DNA from 4 places in the Allobosea sp. GW821-FHT03A12 genome. Region 2 is predicted to be linked to each of the others. Evidence: predicted binding sites of a transcription regulator. Region 2 holds the regulator's gene; each other region holds the start of a gene.
The links. Region 2 encodes LexA, which represses DNA repair genes until DNA is damaged. Its sites were predicted from a motif close to TGTTCNNNNTGTGTTCNG; they were not measured.

Region 1 (3,746 bases), on a different contig from region 2:
GCGCCGATCCGCTCGGCCCGGCCGGAGACCTTGCCGGCCGAGGTCTTGATCTGGGCGACGTCGTCCTGCGCCTGGCGGAAATGGCTGTCGAGCTTGTCGACCCGGTCACCGAGGCGGCGGACATCGTCGAGCAGCTTGCCGACCTCGGACTGGATCACCTGCGCCTCCTCGCGCATGCGGGCATCGCGCACCAGCGACTGCATCAGCTGGATCGCCAGCGCCAGCAGCGAGGGCGAGACGATCATCACGCGCGCCCGATGGGCCTTCTGGATCACGTCGTCGAAATGCTCGTGCAGATCGGCATAGATCGCCTCCGACGGTACGAAGAGCAGCGCCATGTCCTGCGTCTCGCCCGGCAGGAAATAGCGCTCGGCAATGTCCTTGACGTGCTGGCCGACATCAGCGCGCACCCGGGCCGAGGCCTGCTTTTTCGCCTCGTCGCCGCGCGCCTCGCGCAGCATGGTGAAGCTCTCCAGCGGGAACTTCGCGTCGATGACGAGGCCGCGTCCGTCGCCCGGCAGGGTGACCAGGCAGTCAGGCCGCTTGCCGGTCGAGAGCGTGGGCTGGAAGGAGAAGAACGCGGCGGGCAGACCGTCGCGGATGATCGCCTCCATCCGGCCCTGGCCATAGGCGCCGCGGGCCTGCTTGTTGGCGAGTACGTCCTTCAGCGTCACCACCTCGCCGGTGAGCTCGGTCAGGTTCTTCTGGGCGTTGTCGATGACGGCAAGCCGTTCCTGAAGCTTGCCGAGGCTCTCATTGGTCTGGCGGACATTCTGCTCCAGCCCGGCGCCGACCTGCTGGCGCAGACCCTCCATCCGCTCGGCCATGATCCGGGCGAGGTCGCCCTGCCGGGTCGAGAGGATCTCGGCCATGGTCTGCAGGCGGCCGCTGAGCTCGGCCTGCTGCCGGTTCATCTCGGCGACCTTGTCGTCCATCTCGCGGGCACGCTCGGCCGCCATCGCCGCCTCGATCTCGCGCCGGCGCGCCGCGCGCCAGGACGAGAGCAGCGCCAGCACCAGCAGGAAAAGCGTCAGCCCGGCGAAGCCGAAGGCGGCCTCGGCCCAGCTCACGGGGCGTTCCAGCAGGACGAAGGCGATCTGGTTCATGCCGCGAGCCTACACGATCTCCGCCGCAAATCCAGAACATAAGCGGAACAGTTTGACCGCTTCGTCACAAGTGCTTATGTCGCCGCAACTTCCGACAATCGTTCAGAGCGCCCTATGGCCATCCGCCCTCTCGTCATCCTGCCCGATTCGATGCTGCGCAAGGTCTCCACGCCGATCGGCGACATCACGCCGGAGATCCGCAAGCTCGCCGACGACATGCTGGAGACCATGTACGACGCGCCGGGAATCGGCCTTGCCGCGATCCAGATCGGCGAGCCGGTCCGCCTCGTCACGCTCGACGTGTCGAAGAAGGCGGAGGAGGGCGAGGAGCAGAAGCGCGAGCCGATGGTCCTGATCAATCCCGAGGTGACCTGGCGCTCGGAGGAGCTGAGCTCCTATGAGGAGGGCTGCCTCTCGATCCCCGAATATTACGAGGAGGTCGAGCGCCCGGCGCGGGTCAAGGTCAGCTATCGCGATCTCGACGGCAAGGCGCAGGAGGTCGAGGCCGACGGCCTGCTCGCCACCTGCCTGCAGCACGAGATCGACCATCTCAACGGCGTGCTCTTCATCGATTACCTGTCGCGGCTGAAGCGCGACCGGGTCAACAAGCGCTTCGCCAAGGCGGCGAAACGGGACAGCGCGGCCTGAGCGGCTGGAGCGTCAGATCATGAGCTTGCGCGTCATCTTCATGGGCACGCCGGATTTCGCCGTGCCGACCCTGACCGAGATCATCGGCCAGGGCCACGAGGTCGTCTCCGTCTATACCCGTGCGCCAGCGCCGGCCGGGCGCGGCATGGAGCTGCGGCCCTCGCCGGTCCAGGTCACGGCCGAGCGCTTCGGCATCCCGGTGTTCTCGCCAAAGACGCTGAAGAACGCCGAGGCGGCCGAGATCATGGCCTCGCACCAGGCCGATGTCGCCGCCGTCGTCGCCTATGGCCTGATCCTGCCCAAGGCGATCCTGCAGGTGCCGGAGCTCGGCTGCCTCAACCTGCATGCTTCGCTCCTGCCGCGCTGGCGCGGCGCCGCGCCGATCCAGCGCGCCATCATGGCGGGGGATGCCGAGACCGGCGTCTGCGTGATGAAGATGGAAGAGGGGCTCGATACCGGTCCCGTCGCCATGGTCGAGACGCTTGCGATCGACGGCAACGCCACGGCCGGCGACATGCATGACCGGCTCGCCGGCCTCGGCGCTGACCTGATGGTCCGGGCGCTTGCCGCCCTCAGCCGTGGCGGCCTGCGTTTCACGCCGCAGGCGGAAGAGGGCGTCACCTATGCCAGCAAGATCGGCAATGACGAGGCGAAGCTGAGCTGGAACCGGCCGGCGCAGCAGGTCCATGACGTCGTGCGCGGTCTCTCGCCCTTCCCGGGTGCCTTCGTCGAGGTCGACCTCGGCAAGGGGCCGGAGCGCTTGAAGCTGCTGCGCACCGCTCGCGCCGGTGGCGCGGCTGAGCCGGGCACGCTGCTCGACGACGAGGGCACCATCGCCTGCGCGGTCGGGGCGGTGAAGCTGCTCCAGGTCCAGCGCGCCGGCAAGGGCCCGATGAGCGCCCAGGAGTTCCTGCGCGGAGCGAGGCTCTCGGCGGGCGCGAAACTGTAGCGATGCCGCGTTACAAGCTCGTCATCGAATATGACGGCACGCCCTTCTCAGGCTGGCAGCGCCAGCTCAACGGGCCGTCGGTGCAGCAGAGCGTCGAGGAGGCGGTCGAGGCCTTCTGCGGCCATGCCGTGCGCCTGCATTGCGCCGGGCGCACCGATGCCGGCGTCCACGCCACTCATCAGGTCGCCCATGTCGATCTCGATAAGGACTGGCGCACCGATGTCGTGCGCGACGCCAGCAATGCCCGGCTGAAACGCCTGCCGGTGGCGGTGCTGAGCGCCGAGGCGGTGCCGGATAGCTTTGATGCCCGCATCTCGGCGACGCGGCGTTACTACATCTACCGCATCCTCGACCGGCGGGCGCAGCCGGCGCTCGATGCGAACCGCGTCTGGCATGTTCCGGTCAAGCTCGATCACGAGGCGATGGATCGCGCCGCCAAGGCGCTGATCGGCCATCACGACTTCACCACCTTCCGCGCCGCCGAATGCCAGGCCAATAGCCCGCTGCGCACGCTCGACCGCTTCGACTGCCGACGCGAGGGGGCTGAGATCGTCGCCTATGTCCATGCCCGCTCCTTCCTGCATCATCAGGTCCGCTCCATGGTCGGCTGCCTGAAGATGGTCGGCATGGGGCGCTGGCCGGAGAACAAGGTCGGCAAGGTGCTGGCGGCGCGCGACCGCTCGCAATGCGCCGCGCTGGCGCCGCCCTGCGGGCTCTATCTGGCGGGCGTGGATTACTGAGAGTCACCCCGTCTTTCCGGGGCGCCGCGGAGCGGCGAGCCCGGAACCCATGACCACGACATTGCTCCAGCCCGTCATGCTCGCCCTTGTGGCGAGCACCCACGTCTTGAACATCGCCTGCGCAAAGGAAGACGTGGATGGTCGGGACGAGCCCGACCATGACGGAAAGGGCAGTGTTCATGGTTTCCGGGCTCAGGCCTGCGGCCTGCCCCGGAATGACGCCTGCGGATCAGAACCCGGCGAGCCCGAAGCTCTTCAGCACCGTGTAGTCGGCGAGGACGCTGGCGCAGGCGATAGCGCCCG
Region 2 (3,746 bases):
CAAAGGCCAGTTTATCCGCCCGGCCGGGCTCGATTTCGAGACCGGCGAGATCCTGCTGAAGGCCGGCCGCCGGCTCGACAGCGCTGCGCTCGGCCTCGCCGCCGCTGCGGGGCATCCAACCCTGTCCGTCCGCCGCAAGCCGCTGGTCGCGATCCTCGCCACCGGCGACGAACTCGTCCTGCCCGGCGAGCCGGTCGGTCCCGACCAGATCGTCGCTTCCAACAGCTTCGCCCTCGCCGCAATGATCGAGCAGGCCGGCGGCACGGCGCTCGACCTCGGCATCGCCCGCGACAACCACCCCGATCTCGCCGCCAAGATCGAGGCGGCGCGCGAGGCTGGAGCCGATGTCCTGGTCACGCTGGGCGGCGCCTCGGTCGGAGAGCACGATCTCGTCCAGGCGGCGCTGAAGGCGCAAGGCATGGCGCTCGGCTTCTGGAAGATCGCGATGCGCCCGGGAAAGCCGATGATGATGGGCCGGCTCGGCGCGATGGTCGCGCTCGGCCTGCCCGGCAACCCGGTCTCCTCGATCGTCTGCGGCCATCTCTTCGCAATGCCACTGGTCGAGGCTCTGCTCGGCATCGCCGACCCCGAGCGCGATCGCAGCGAGCCCGCCATCCTCGCCACCGACCTGCCGGCCAATGACGAGCGCCAGGACTATCTGCGCGCCACGATCGAGACGGCAGGCGGCGAGCGTCGCGTCAGGCCCTTCGCCAAGCAGGATTCCTCGATGCTGGCGAACCTGTCGCGGGCCGAAGCGCTGGTGATCCGCCCGGCTTTCGCCAAGCCGGCCAAGTCAGGCGATCCCTGCCGCGTCATCCGGCTGCGCTGATCCATTCACCTTGCGGGAGGAAGCGCCTTGCGGAACACAAGGCGAACAGCTATGGTGTTCGTGCTTTGTTTCGATTCCAGCCCGAGAGGCGAGCGGCGCGACCATGCTGACACGCAAACAGTTCGAACTGCTTCGCTTCATCCATGAGCGCCTGCGCGAATCCGGCGTGCCGCCCTCCTTCGACGAGATGAAGGATGCGCTCGACCTGCGCTCCAAATCCGGCATCCACCGGCTGATCATGGCGCTCGAAGAGCGCGGCTTCATTCGCCGGCTCCCGAACCGGGCCCGTGCCCTCGAAGTCATCAAGATGCCGGACGGCATCGGCGGGCCGCAGGCACAGCGCGGCCGCTTCAGCCCCTCCATCGTCCAGGGCGGCCTTGGCCAGACTCCGCCGCCCCCAGCACCGACTGTCAATCTGACGAAGCCGCGCCCGCCGGCTGCCGAGGAGAGCGGGCGCTCGACCGTCTCGATCCCGGTCATGGGCCGCATCGCAGCCGGCACCCCGATCTCGGCGATCCAGGAACGCAGCCACAGCGTCTCGATGCCGGCCGACATGCTTGGCGGCGGCGAGCATTACGCGCTTGAGGTCCGCGGCGATTCGATGATCGAGGCCGGCATCCTCGACGGCGACACCGTCGTGATCCGCAAGCAGGACACCGCCAATACCGGCGACATCATCGTCGCCCTGATCGACGACGAGGAAGCGACGCTGAAGCGGCTGCGCAAGCGCGGCTCCTCGATCGCGCTCGAAGCTGCCAACCCGGCTTATGAGACACGCGTGCTCGGTCCCGACCGGGTCAAGATCCAGGGCCGGCTCGTCAACCTGATGCGGCGCTACTGAAGCGCCTCCAGATCCTGTGCCGGCTCTGCAGCTGTGGGGCTCGGCGCGGGAGCAACTGCGGGCTCCGGCGCCGGCCTCGGTTCCGGCCGCACCCTGGTCCAGGGACGAAGACGCGTGACCTCGTCGGCCGTAAACGCGCGCCAGCCGCCGCGGGCTGCGTGGTAGGCGGTCGCGCCGTCACGGACGAGCGCGCTGCGATCGATCAGGCGGGCGGCGCAAGGTGCCGTCCAATAGAGCGAGGTCACCACGAGATCGGCGCGCTGGCAGTCCTCGACCAGGGCAATACGATCGCGCGTATAGGCGACGCTGCGACCATCCGGCAGGCGAATGACGCAGCCGCGCGCATCGCAGGCGGCGCCATTGCGGAGCACCACATCATCAGGCGAGCGTGAATCGCCGTCGGCATGCAGCCATTGCATCAGCACGAAGCGGCTCGGCTTGCCGGCCAGCACCATCTTCCCCTCCGGCCCGCGCACCAGCACACCCGAGCCGTCGCGCTCGATCAGGATGTCGGGCCGCGACGGCGCCGAGGCCAGCGCCAGCCCACCGACCAGTGGCAGCGCCGCGAGGAAACGCAGCGCCGTCGTCCACAGGGTCAGCCAGAGCAGCGACAGCGAGAACAGGATCAGCGCGGTCGGGCCGAAGGCCGGCAGCACCAAGGTCGAACGGTCGATGCCGGCGACCCAATGGGCGAGCTGGAGCACATAGCTCGAGGCCCAGCCCATCAGCGCCCAGGCCGGCCAGTCAAGCCCGAACGGATAGGCGAGCACGCCGAAGACCGCCGCCGGCATCACGATCAGCGAGACGAAGGGCAGCGCCAGCGCATTGCCGAGCAAGCCGAACGGATTGAAGGTCTGGAAATGATAGACGCCATAGGGCGCCGTCGCGGCGGTGGCGACCATGGTGGTGGTGAGGATGCCGACGGCCGAGAGCCAGAGCGGGCGCAGCGGCCAGGGCCAGGACGCCGCCGCCGCATCGGGCGCCCGCTCCTGCCAACGCTCGGCGAAGGCGATCAGCGCCGCCACCGCCCCGAACGACATCTGGAAGCTCGGCCCGAGCAGCGCCTCCGGCTCGCGCAGCAGCACGATGATCGCGGACAGAGCGAGATTGCGCATGGAGAGCGCCGGCCGATCGACCAGGATCGCCCCGAGCATGACCAGCGTCATGATCAGCGAACGCTCGGTCGCGACATCGGCGCCGGAGAAGATGCAATACGCGGTGGCGCCGAGCATGGCGGCGAGCGCTGCAAGCTTCTTCACCGGCCAATGCAGCGCCGCCGTCTGCGACAGCGCGAGCAGCGCCCGCACCAGCCAGAAGATCGTGCCCGCGGCGAGCACCATGTGCAGGCCGGAGATCGAGACGATATGGTAGATGCCGGCGGCGCGCAGATCGTTGTTGGTCGCTTCGCTGATCAGCCCACGCTTGCCGGTGACGAGCGCCGCCGCCATCGCCCCCGCCTGCCCGCCCCCGCTGGTCGCGATGCGCTCGGTCAGCGCGTTGCGGGCCTGGTCGATCGCGACCGCCAGAGCGAGCCGGCGCGGCATCGGGATCGGCGCCGGCGCAAGCGCGATCTTGCCGGCAATATTGCCGACCGCGCCGACACCCTGGAAGAAGGCATCGCGGGCGAAGTCATAACCGCCGGGACGCGCCGGCCCGGGCGGCGGCAGCAAGCGCGCGGTCGCGCTGATATGGTCGCCGGGCTTCAGCGTCGTCACCGGTGTGGTGACGCGCACCCGCCGCGGCCGCTGCGCCGGCTCGACGCCCGGCAAGTCGGTGACCTGGACGACGATGCGCACGCCCTTCTCACGCTGCTCCAGCGCCTCGACAAAGCCGGTGAGCTTGCCTACATGATTGCGGGCAAGCGCCGGTGCCGCGATGTTGTCCGTCCGCCAGGTCGCAGCCGCAAAGCCGGCAAAGGCCGCGGCGACTGCGATGCAGATCGCCATGACGGTTCGACGCCGGCGCATCAGCAGGCCAGCGAGCGCGGACAGCACCAGCCCGGCCAAGGGTGCGGCCAGCCCCGGTTCGCGATCTGCCAGGAAATAGAGCAGCACGCCGGCGCCCATGCAGACCGGC
Region 3 (3,746 bases), on a different contig from region 2:
TCGGGTTGCGGCACTGCCCAGTCGGCGATGGGCCCATTCTATTGCCCCAACGACCAGCGGGTCTATCTCGACCTCTCCTTCTTCCAGGAGATGCAGCGCAAGCTCGGCGGCGGCGGCGACTTCGCCTATGCCTATGTCGTCGGCCACGAGGTCGGCCATCACATCCAGAACCTGCTCGGCATCCTGCCCAAGGTGAACGAGCTGCGCCAGCGACTCTCCGAGCGCGAATCGAACGCGCTTTCGGTGCGCGTCGAATTGCAGGCCGACTGCTTCGCCGGCGTCTGGGCCTACAATCTCCAGGCGATGGACCGGGTCGAGCCCGGTGACATCGACGAGGCGATGCGGACGGCTTCCGCGATCGGTGACGACAAGCTGCAGCAGCAGGGTCGTGGCGTGGTCGTGCCGGATTCCTTCACGCACGGCTCGTCGGCCCAGCGCACCCGCTGGTTCAACACGGGCTTCAAGTCCGGCTCGCTGCAGAGCTGCGACACCTTCCGCACCAACCAGCTCTGAGCGTCAGCGCGCAGCGCGCTCGCGGCGGACGGTGAGCCGGCGCGGCGCGCGGGCCAGCCGGCCGGAGAGGATCTGCTTCTTCGGCGCGAGCAACCCTGCCCTGACACCGCGCGAACGCAGCGAGACCGCACCCCATTCGCGCAAGGCCGCCGCCATGCCGCGCAGCGGCATCAAAGCCGGCAGCGCCGCCGAGGTCAGCAAATGCCGCTCGATGCTGGGCGTCCAGGCTGGCTCGGGCAGGTCACCGGCTTCGAGCAGGATCACCCAATCGCCGCGCGCCTGCGCAGCGCCGGACGACCAGGCCTCGCCGTTCTTCGCCCTGACATAGCTGGCGCCAGTCTCGTCGGCGAGGCGCGCGATCGCGGCATCGTCAGCTTCGTCGATCACCACGGCATGGCCGATCACGCCCTTGGCGACCGCCGGAATCAGTACGGACAAGGTCGCGGCGAGCGCCTCGGCGTCACGATTGGCCCGGATGACGGCGGTGATCATGGACTGACAGCTTATGACGCACTGCAACATGTCGCAATCCTGTCACTTGCCTTTTGTTCCCTTTATGTTCACATTCCTTGGTCTCGGAGCCACCGATTCCGCCGGGAGACGAAACCATGCTGCAGGCCAGGCCCTCAGCCAGGACGCAACCGCTCAAGCGCCGCGACGCCGAGTCGGGCACGGTCTCGGCGCCGGTCGACCCGCTCGCCTATGTCGGCAGCCAGATCGACCCGGAGCGGCGGCGCGGGCGCGGCGCGACGATCAACCCCGGCGGCCGCTACGAAGCCGAACAGCGCATCAGCGAAGATGACGGCTGGGGCTCGCTCGGCGAGCTGCCGCCGTTCAAGACCGAGGTCTCGGTCGAGAAGCCGCGCACGATCATTACACGCAATGACTCGCCCGATATTTCGTTCGACCGCTCGATCAACCCCTATCGCGGCTGCGAGCATGGCTGCGTCTACTGCTTCGCGCGGCCGAGCCATGCCTATCTCGGCCTCTCGCCTGGCCTCGATTTCGAGAGCAAGCTGACCGCTAAGCCCGACGCGGCGCTGCTCTTGGAAAAGGAGCTGTCCTCGCCGAGCTACCAGCCACGCACCATCGCGATCGGCACCAATACCGACGCCTACCAGCCGATCGAGAAGAAGCTCCGGATCATGCGCGGGATCCTGGAGGTGCTGGCGAAGTTCAACCATCCGGTCGGCATCGTCACTAAATCCGCGCTGGTGCAGCGCGACCTCGACATCCTCGCGCCGATGGCGGCGAAGGGGCTGGTCAAGGTCGCGCTCTCGGTGACGACGCTCGATCCCAAGCTCGCCCGCAACATGGAGCCGCGCGCCGCCGCTCCCGCCAAGCGCATCGAGACGATCCGCAAGCTCTCGGAGGCCGGCATCCCGGTGACGGTGCTGGTGGCGCCGATCGTGCCGGCGATCAATGAGCACGAGATCGAGCGCATCCTCGACGCCGCCAAGGCGGCGGGAGCTCGTGAGGCCGGCTATGTGCTGCTGCGCCTGCCGCTCGAGGTGAAGGACATCGTACAGGACTGGCTGGTGACGCATCATCCCGACAAGATGCGCCATGTCGTCTCGCTGATCCGCTCGACCCGCGGCGGCAAGGACTATGACGCCGCCTGGGGCCAGCGCCAGGTCGGCTCCGGCCCCTATGCCTGGATGATCGGCCGGCGCTTCGAAATGGCGGCCGAGCGGCTCGGCTTCAACAGCACGCGGCTACGCTTGCGCACCGATCTCTTCGTCAAGCCGGAGAAGGAGAAGGCGCAGCTCAGTCTGTTCTGAGCGCCCCAGCCCAGCATCTGATGGCACCGATCGCACCGCCATGCGTTTTGCTTCATGAGGCGGAGGCCGTCATGGACGATTTCAGCAGCGAGACGATTGAAACGGACGAGGCCACGATCTTCCTGCGCCGGAAGGGCTCGGGCCCTCCGCTTCTTCTGCTCCACGGCTTTCCGCAGACTCATCTGATGTGGCGGGACGTCGCTCCGCTTCTAGCGAAGGACTTCACCGTCATCTGCGCCGACCTGCGCGGTTATGGCGCGAGCTCCTGCCCGCCCTCGACCGCCGACCACGCCCCCTACAGCAAGCGTGCCCTCGCCGCCGACATGGTCGCAGTCATGGAGAAGCTGGGTTTTCGCTGCTTCTGTGTGGCCGGACACGATCGTGGCGGCCGCGTCGCCTACCGCCTGGCGCTCGACCATCGGGAGCGGACCGCGAAGGTAGCCGTGCTCGACATCGTGCCGACAGCTGAGGCCTGGGACCGTGCCGACGCCCGCTTTGCGCTCGGATTCTGGCCGTGGACGCTGCTCGCCCAGCCCGAGCCCCTGCCGGAGCGGCTGCTCGCGGCAGCCCCGGACGCGATCATCGACAGTGCGCTGAACGGCTGGGGCACGCCAGCCTCGACTTTTTCAGCCGCGGCGCGGGACGCCTACGTCGCCGCCCTCAGCGATCCCAGCCATATCCACGCGATCTGCGAGGAGTACCGGGCCGCGGCCGGAATCGACCGAGAGCACGACGCCGAGGACCAGCGAAACGAGCGGCGCATCACCTGTCCCACGCTCGCCCTGTGGAGTTCCGAGGGCGCTCTGGCACAATGGTATGAAGCCGATGGCGGGCCGCTCGCGATCTGGCGCCGCTGGGCGGATCATGTGGAAGGTAAGGCCGTTCCCGGTGGGCATTTCTTCCCGGAAGCTCGCCCGCTGGCGGCTGCGGAAGCCTTGCGCGCCTTCTTTCTGCAGCCCGGCTGAGTTGTGGATGTGGCACTGGCAGCGGCAGACCTTCGAGCCTTGATCTGGCATAGCGAAGCCATGACCGCCGATTTCAGCCGCGAGCAGGCCGCGATGATTGCCGGGCGCGCCCGCGTCGCCGGCGTGGACGAGGTCGGGCGCGGCCCGCTCGCCGGCCCGGTCGTCGCCGCCGCAGTCATCCTCGACCCCTTGGCGATTCCGGACGGGCTCGCCGATTCGAAGGAACTCAGCGCCCAGCGCCGCGAAGAGCTCTGCGTCCAAATCCTCGCCAGCGCCCTGGCGGTCGGCGTCGGCAGCGCCTCGGCGACCGAGATCGACACGATCAACATCCGGCAGGCGACCCTGCTGTCGATGCGGCGCGCGGTCGGGGCGCTGCCGCTCTCGCCCGATCTCGTCCTGGTCGACGGCAACGATCCGCCAGCGCTGGCCTGCGGCTGCGAGGCGATCATCGGCGGCGATGGGCTGATCGCCTCGATCGCCGCAGCCT
Region 4 (3,746 bases), on a different contig from region 2:
TCGCCTCGCCAGGAAGGGTTATGTCGAACGGGCAGCGGACCCGCAGGATCGTCGCAAGGTCATCGTCCGGATCGTGCCGGAGGCAATCAGGCCACTTCAGGAGCTTTTCGCGCCAATGGGCGAGCGTTCGGCTGCGCTGATGCGGCAATACAGCGCCGAGGAGCTCGAGCTGATCGCAGGCTTCGTCGAGAAAGGCACCGCGCTCGCGCTGGAGCGCGCCAGCGAGTTGGAAGGCGGCTAGCCGGGCGTTTCCGAGCCGCCCCGCTATGCGCGCTACATCCGGACAACCGGGAACAGGGCCCGCAACCGCCCGTCGCGGAGCCACAGTCCGCCCCACATGAACAGGCCGAGATAGAGGCTGAAGAGCACATGGCTGAAGAGCGGGCTTCCGACCCGGATCTGCGTCGCCATCGCGCCACCCAGCAGCCCCATCATCAGGATCGCCCCCAGCAGCGCCGTGCGCGGGACGAGATAGAGCACAAGGCAGGCCAGCTCGATCAGGCCGATCATGAAGGCATAGCCGGCCGGCCAGCCGAGCTGCGCCATCGTTTCTTCGGCGACCGGCAGGCGCAGCAGCTTGGGCGAGATCGACGCGCCCAGCATGAAGAGGGCGAAAAGCCCGGTCAGGACGCGGCCCGTCCAAAGCATGGCAGTCGTGTTCATCAAACGCTCCCTCGATATCAGGGCCAGCAAAGCTCACCGGGCGCCATTGCATGACAGGAATGATCCTGCGGCCCGCCCCTCTCCGAGCGCGAGACTCTTACTGACGCGTGATGGAAGCGGTCGTGCGAGGCTCGATCGCGTCGCCACCCCGCCGTGGCTGCTGGCCGAACCGAACGGCCCGCCAAGAACCGCGACGCGAGCGCATCTGAACCGAGGAGAACCCGATGGCTCTGACCGACTTCAAGACGATCGACGACTACCTGGCCAGCCTCAGCGACGAGAACAAGGCCGGCGTGCGAGCCATATGCGACGCGATCAAACGAGCTGTTCCAGAGGTGGAAGGCGTGATCAGCTACCAGATCCCGGCCTTTCGCCATAATGGCGGCTGGATCTTCTATGTCTCGGCCCACAAGGACCACTACTCGCTCTCCTGCCCGCCGCCGATCCCGTCCTTCGAGACGTTCAAGGACGAGCTCGCGCGCTACGCCAAGACGAAATCGGCCCTGAAGCTGCCGAAGAAGGAGGAGCTGCCGCTCGCGCTCATCGAGAAAATGGCGACGCTCCACGCGCGCTATAACCTCGAACAGGCCGGGAAGAAGCGCGGGAAGGCGTGACGGCTCGTTGATCGCCAACCGCGCTGCAATGCGCGAGGGACCTCGGCGACGACAGTCTCCTTGCCTCTTGCTCTGCCGGAGTCATTCGACGTTGCCTCGAACGTGCATGTTATGTTCCCGTTCGTGAGCACAGGTCGAATCACGCATGAACGCGCACGTTTATCTCGACAGTCTCAACCCGGCGCAGCGGCGGGCGGTATCGCATGGCGGCGATGCGGCCCCCGCCCCGCCGGTGCTGATCATCGCCGGCGCCGGCTCGGGCAAGACCAACACGCTGGCGCATCGCGTCGCCCACCTCCTCGTCTGCGGCGCCGATCCGCGGCGCATCCTGCTGATGACCTTCTCGCGCCGGGCCGCCTCCGAGATGATCCGCCGCGTCGAGCGCATCGCCCGCAAGGTGATGGGCGATGGCGCCGGGGTCGTCGTCGATGCGCTGAAATGGGCCGGCACTTTCCACGGCGTCGGCGCCCGGCTGCTACGCGACCTCGCCGAGCAGATCGGGCTCGATCCCGCCTTCACCATCCATGATCGCGAGGATGCCGCCGACCTGATGAATCTGGTCCGGCACGAGCTCGGCTTCTCGAAGACCGAGGCGCGCTTTCCGACCAAGGGCACCTGCCTCTCGATCTATTCGCGTTGCGTCAACGCCGAGCAGCCGATCGAGGATGTCCTGCGCCTATCCTATCCCTGGTGCATCGCCTGGGCCGAGGAGCTGAAGCAGCTCTTTGCGGCCTACGTCGAAGCCAAGCAGCAGCAGAACGTCCTCGATTACGACGATCTGCTGCTCTACTGGGCGCAGGCAATGACCGATGCCGATCTCGCCGCCGATGTCGGGGCGCGCTTCGACCATGTCATGGTCGACGAATACCAGGACACCAACCGGCTGCAATCGTCGATCCTGCTGGCGCTGAAGCCCGATGGCCGTGGGCTGACCGTGGTCGGCGACGATGCGCAGTCGATCTATTCCTTCCGTGCCGCGACCGTCCGCAACATCCTCGACTTCCCGCTCGCCTTCTCTCCGCCGGCCGAAGTGATCACGCTCGACCAGAACTATCGCTCGACGCAGGCCATCCTCGGCGCCGCCAACGCGGTGATCGACCTTGCGGCCGAGCGCTTCACCAAGAACCTGTGGACCGACCGTGCCGCCGGTGCCACGCCCGAGCTGGTCAATGTCCGCGACGAGGCCGACCAGGCCCGCTTCATCGCCGAAAAGGTGCTGGAGAACCGCGAGGCCGGCGCGGCGCTGAAACAGCAGGCCGTGCTCTTCCGCGCCTCCCACCATAGCGGTCCACTCGAAATCGAGCTGACGCGCCGGAACATCCCGTTCGTGAAGTTCGGCGGGCTGAAATTCCTCGACGCCGCCCACGTCAAGGACCTGCTCGCGCTGCTGCGCTTCGTCGAGAACCCGCGCGACCGGGTCTCGGCCTTCCGCGTCATGCAGCTCATGCCCGGCGTCGGGCCGACCTCGGCCCAGCGCGTCATCGAGCATCTGGCGCAGGCGCCGGACGGGGCGGAAGCCCTGCGCGATGCGCCCGCTCCGGCCCGCGCCGGAGACGACTGGGCCGCCTTCGTCGAGGCGATCGAGGCGCTGCGCTCAGGCAGATCGGGCTGGCCGGCCGAGATCGAGCGGGCAAGGCTCTGGTATGAACCGCATCTGGAGCGCATCCATGAGGATGCGACGACGCGCCAGGCCGACCTCCTCCAGCTCGAGCAGATCGCCGGCGGCTATCCCTCGCGCGAGCGCTTCCTGACCGAATTGACGCTCGACCCGCCCGACGCCACCAGCGACCAGGCCGGCGTGCCGCATCTCGACGAGGATTATCTGATCCTCTCGACCATCCATTCGGCCAAGGGGCAGGAATGGAAATCGGTCTTCGTGATGAACGTCGTCGACGGCTGCATCCCGATCGATCTCGGCGCCGGCGCCAAGGACGAGATCGAGGAGGAGCGCCGGCTGCTCTATGTCGCGATGACACGCGCCAAGGACGACCTGCATCTGATGGTGCCGCAGCGCTTCTTCACGCATGGCCAGTCATCGACCGGCGACCGGCACGTCTATGCGGCGCGCACGCGCTTCATCCCGAACAACCTCCTGAAGCATTTCCAGCGGCGCGCCTGGCCGCTGGCGGCGCCGGCCGACGCACGCCCGGCCTCCTCCGGCCCGAAGATCGACGTGCGCGCCAAGATGCGCGGCATGTGGCGCTAGATCATCGCGCGTCCGACCGGACGCGGTCACGATGATCTATCACATTGTTATCGCATCGGATTGTTCCGAAAAGTGGATTCCACTTTTCGGTCCGATGCTATAGGCGCCGGCTCAGGCCGCTTCGCGGATGAAGCGGCTGAGGAAGAGGCGGGTGCGCGGATGGCTCGGGTTTGCGAGCACCTCCTCCGGCCTCCCCTGCTCGACGACGAGGCCGCCATCCATGAAGACGACGCGGTCGGCCGCCTCGCGGGCAAAGCCGATCT

Region 1: a site for LexA is predicted at 1,139-1,156, ahead of AC3WLC_RS10495 (DNA recombination protein RmuC). Genes of this name have one in related genera too.
Region 3: a site for LexA is predicted at 1,060-1,077, ahead of AC3WLC_RS12455 (PA0069 family radical SAM protein). Genes of this name have one in related genera too.
Region 4: a site for LexA is predicted at 1,379-1,396, ahead of AC3WLC_RS19585 (ATP-dependent helicase). Genes of this name have one in related genera too.

What each region holds. Positions count from the first base shown of each region.
Region 1 is NZ_JBYSVZ010000003.1:613,146-616,891, forward strand. It holds gene AC3WLC_RS10495 (DNA recombination protein RmuC) at 1-1,106, opposite strand, end outside; gene def (peptide deformylase) at 1,221-1,754, shown strand; gene fmt (methionyl-tRNA formyltransferase) at 1,774-2,703, shown strand; gene truA (tRNA pseudouridine(38-40) synthase TruA) at 2,706-3,443, shown strand; gene AC3WLC_RS10515 (hypothetical protein) at 3,673-3,746, opposite strand, start outside.
Region 2 is NZ_JBYSVZ010000004.1:593,806-597,551, forward strand. It holds gene AC3WLC_RS17105 (molybdopterin molybdotransferase MoeA) at 1-829, shown strand, start outside; gene lexA (transcriptional repressor LexA) at 933-1,670, shown strand; gene AC3WLC_RS17115 (ComEC/Rec2 family competence protein) at 1,664-3,746, opposite strand, start outside.
Region 3 is NZ_JBYSVZ010000003.1:1,042,501-1,046,246, reverse strand. It holds gene ypfJ (KPN_02809 family neutral zinc metallopeptidase) at 1-513, shown strand, start outside; gene AC3WLC_RS12460 (hypothetical protein) at 517-1,005, opposite strand; gene AC3WLC_RS12455 (PA0069 family radical SAM protein) at 1,122-2,294, shown strand; gene AC3WLC_RS12450 (alpha/beta fold hydrolase) at 2,366-3,259, shown strand; gene rnhB (ribonuclease HII) at 3,320-3,746, shown strand, end outside.
Region 4 is NZ_JBYSVZ010000005.1:212,622-216,367, reverse strand. It holds gene AC3WLC_RS19600 (MarR family winged helix-turn-helix transcriptional regulator) at 1-241, shown strand, start outside; gene AC3WLC_RS19595 (DoxX family protein) at 274-663, opposite strand; gene AC3WLC_RS19590 (iron chaperone) at 888-1,277, shown strand; gene AC3WLC_RS19585 (ATP-dependent helicase) at 1,423-3,483, shown strand; gene AC3WLC_RS19580 (amino acid ABC transporter ATP-binding protein) at 3,595-3,746, opposite strand, start outside.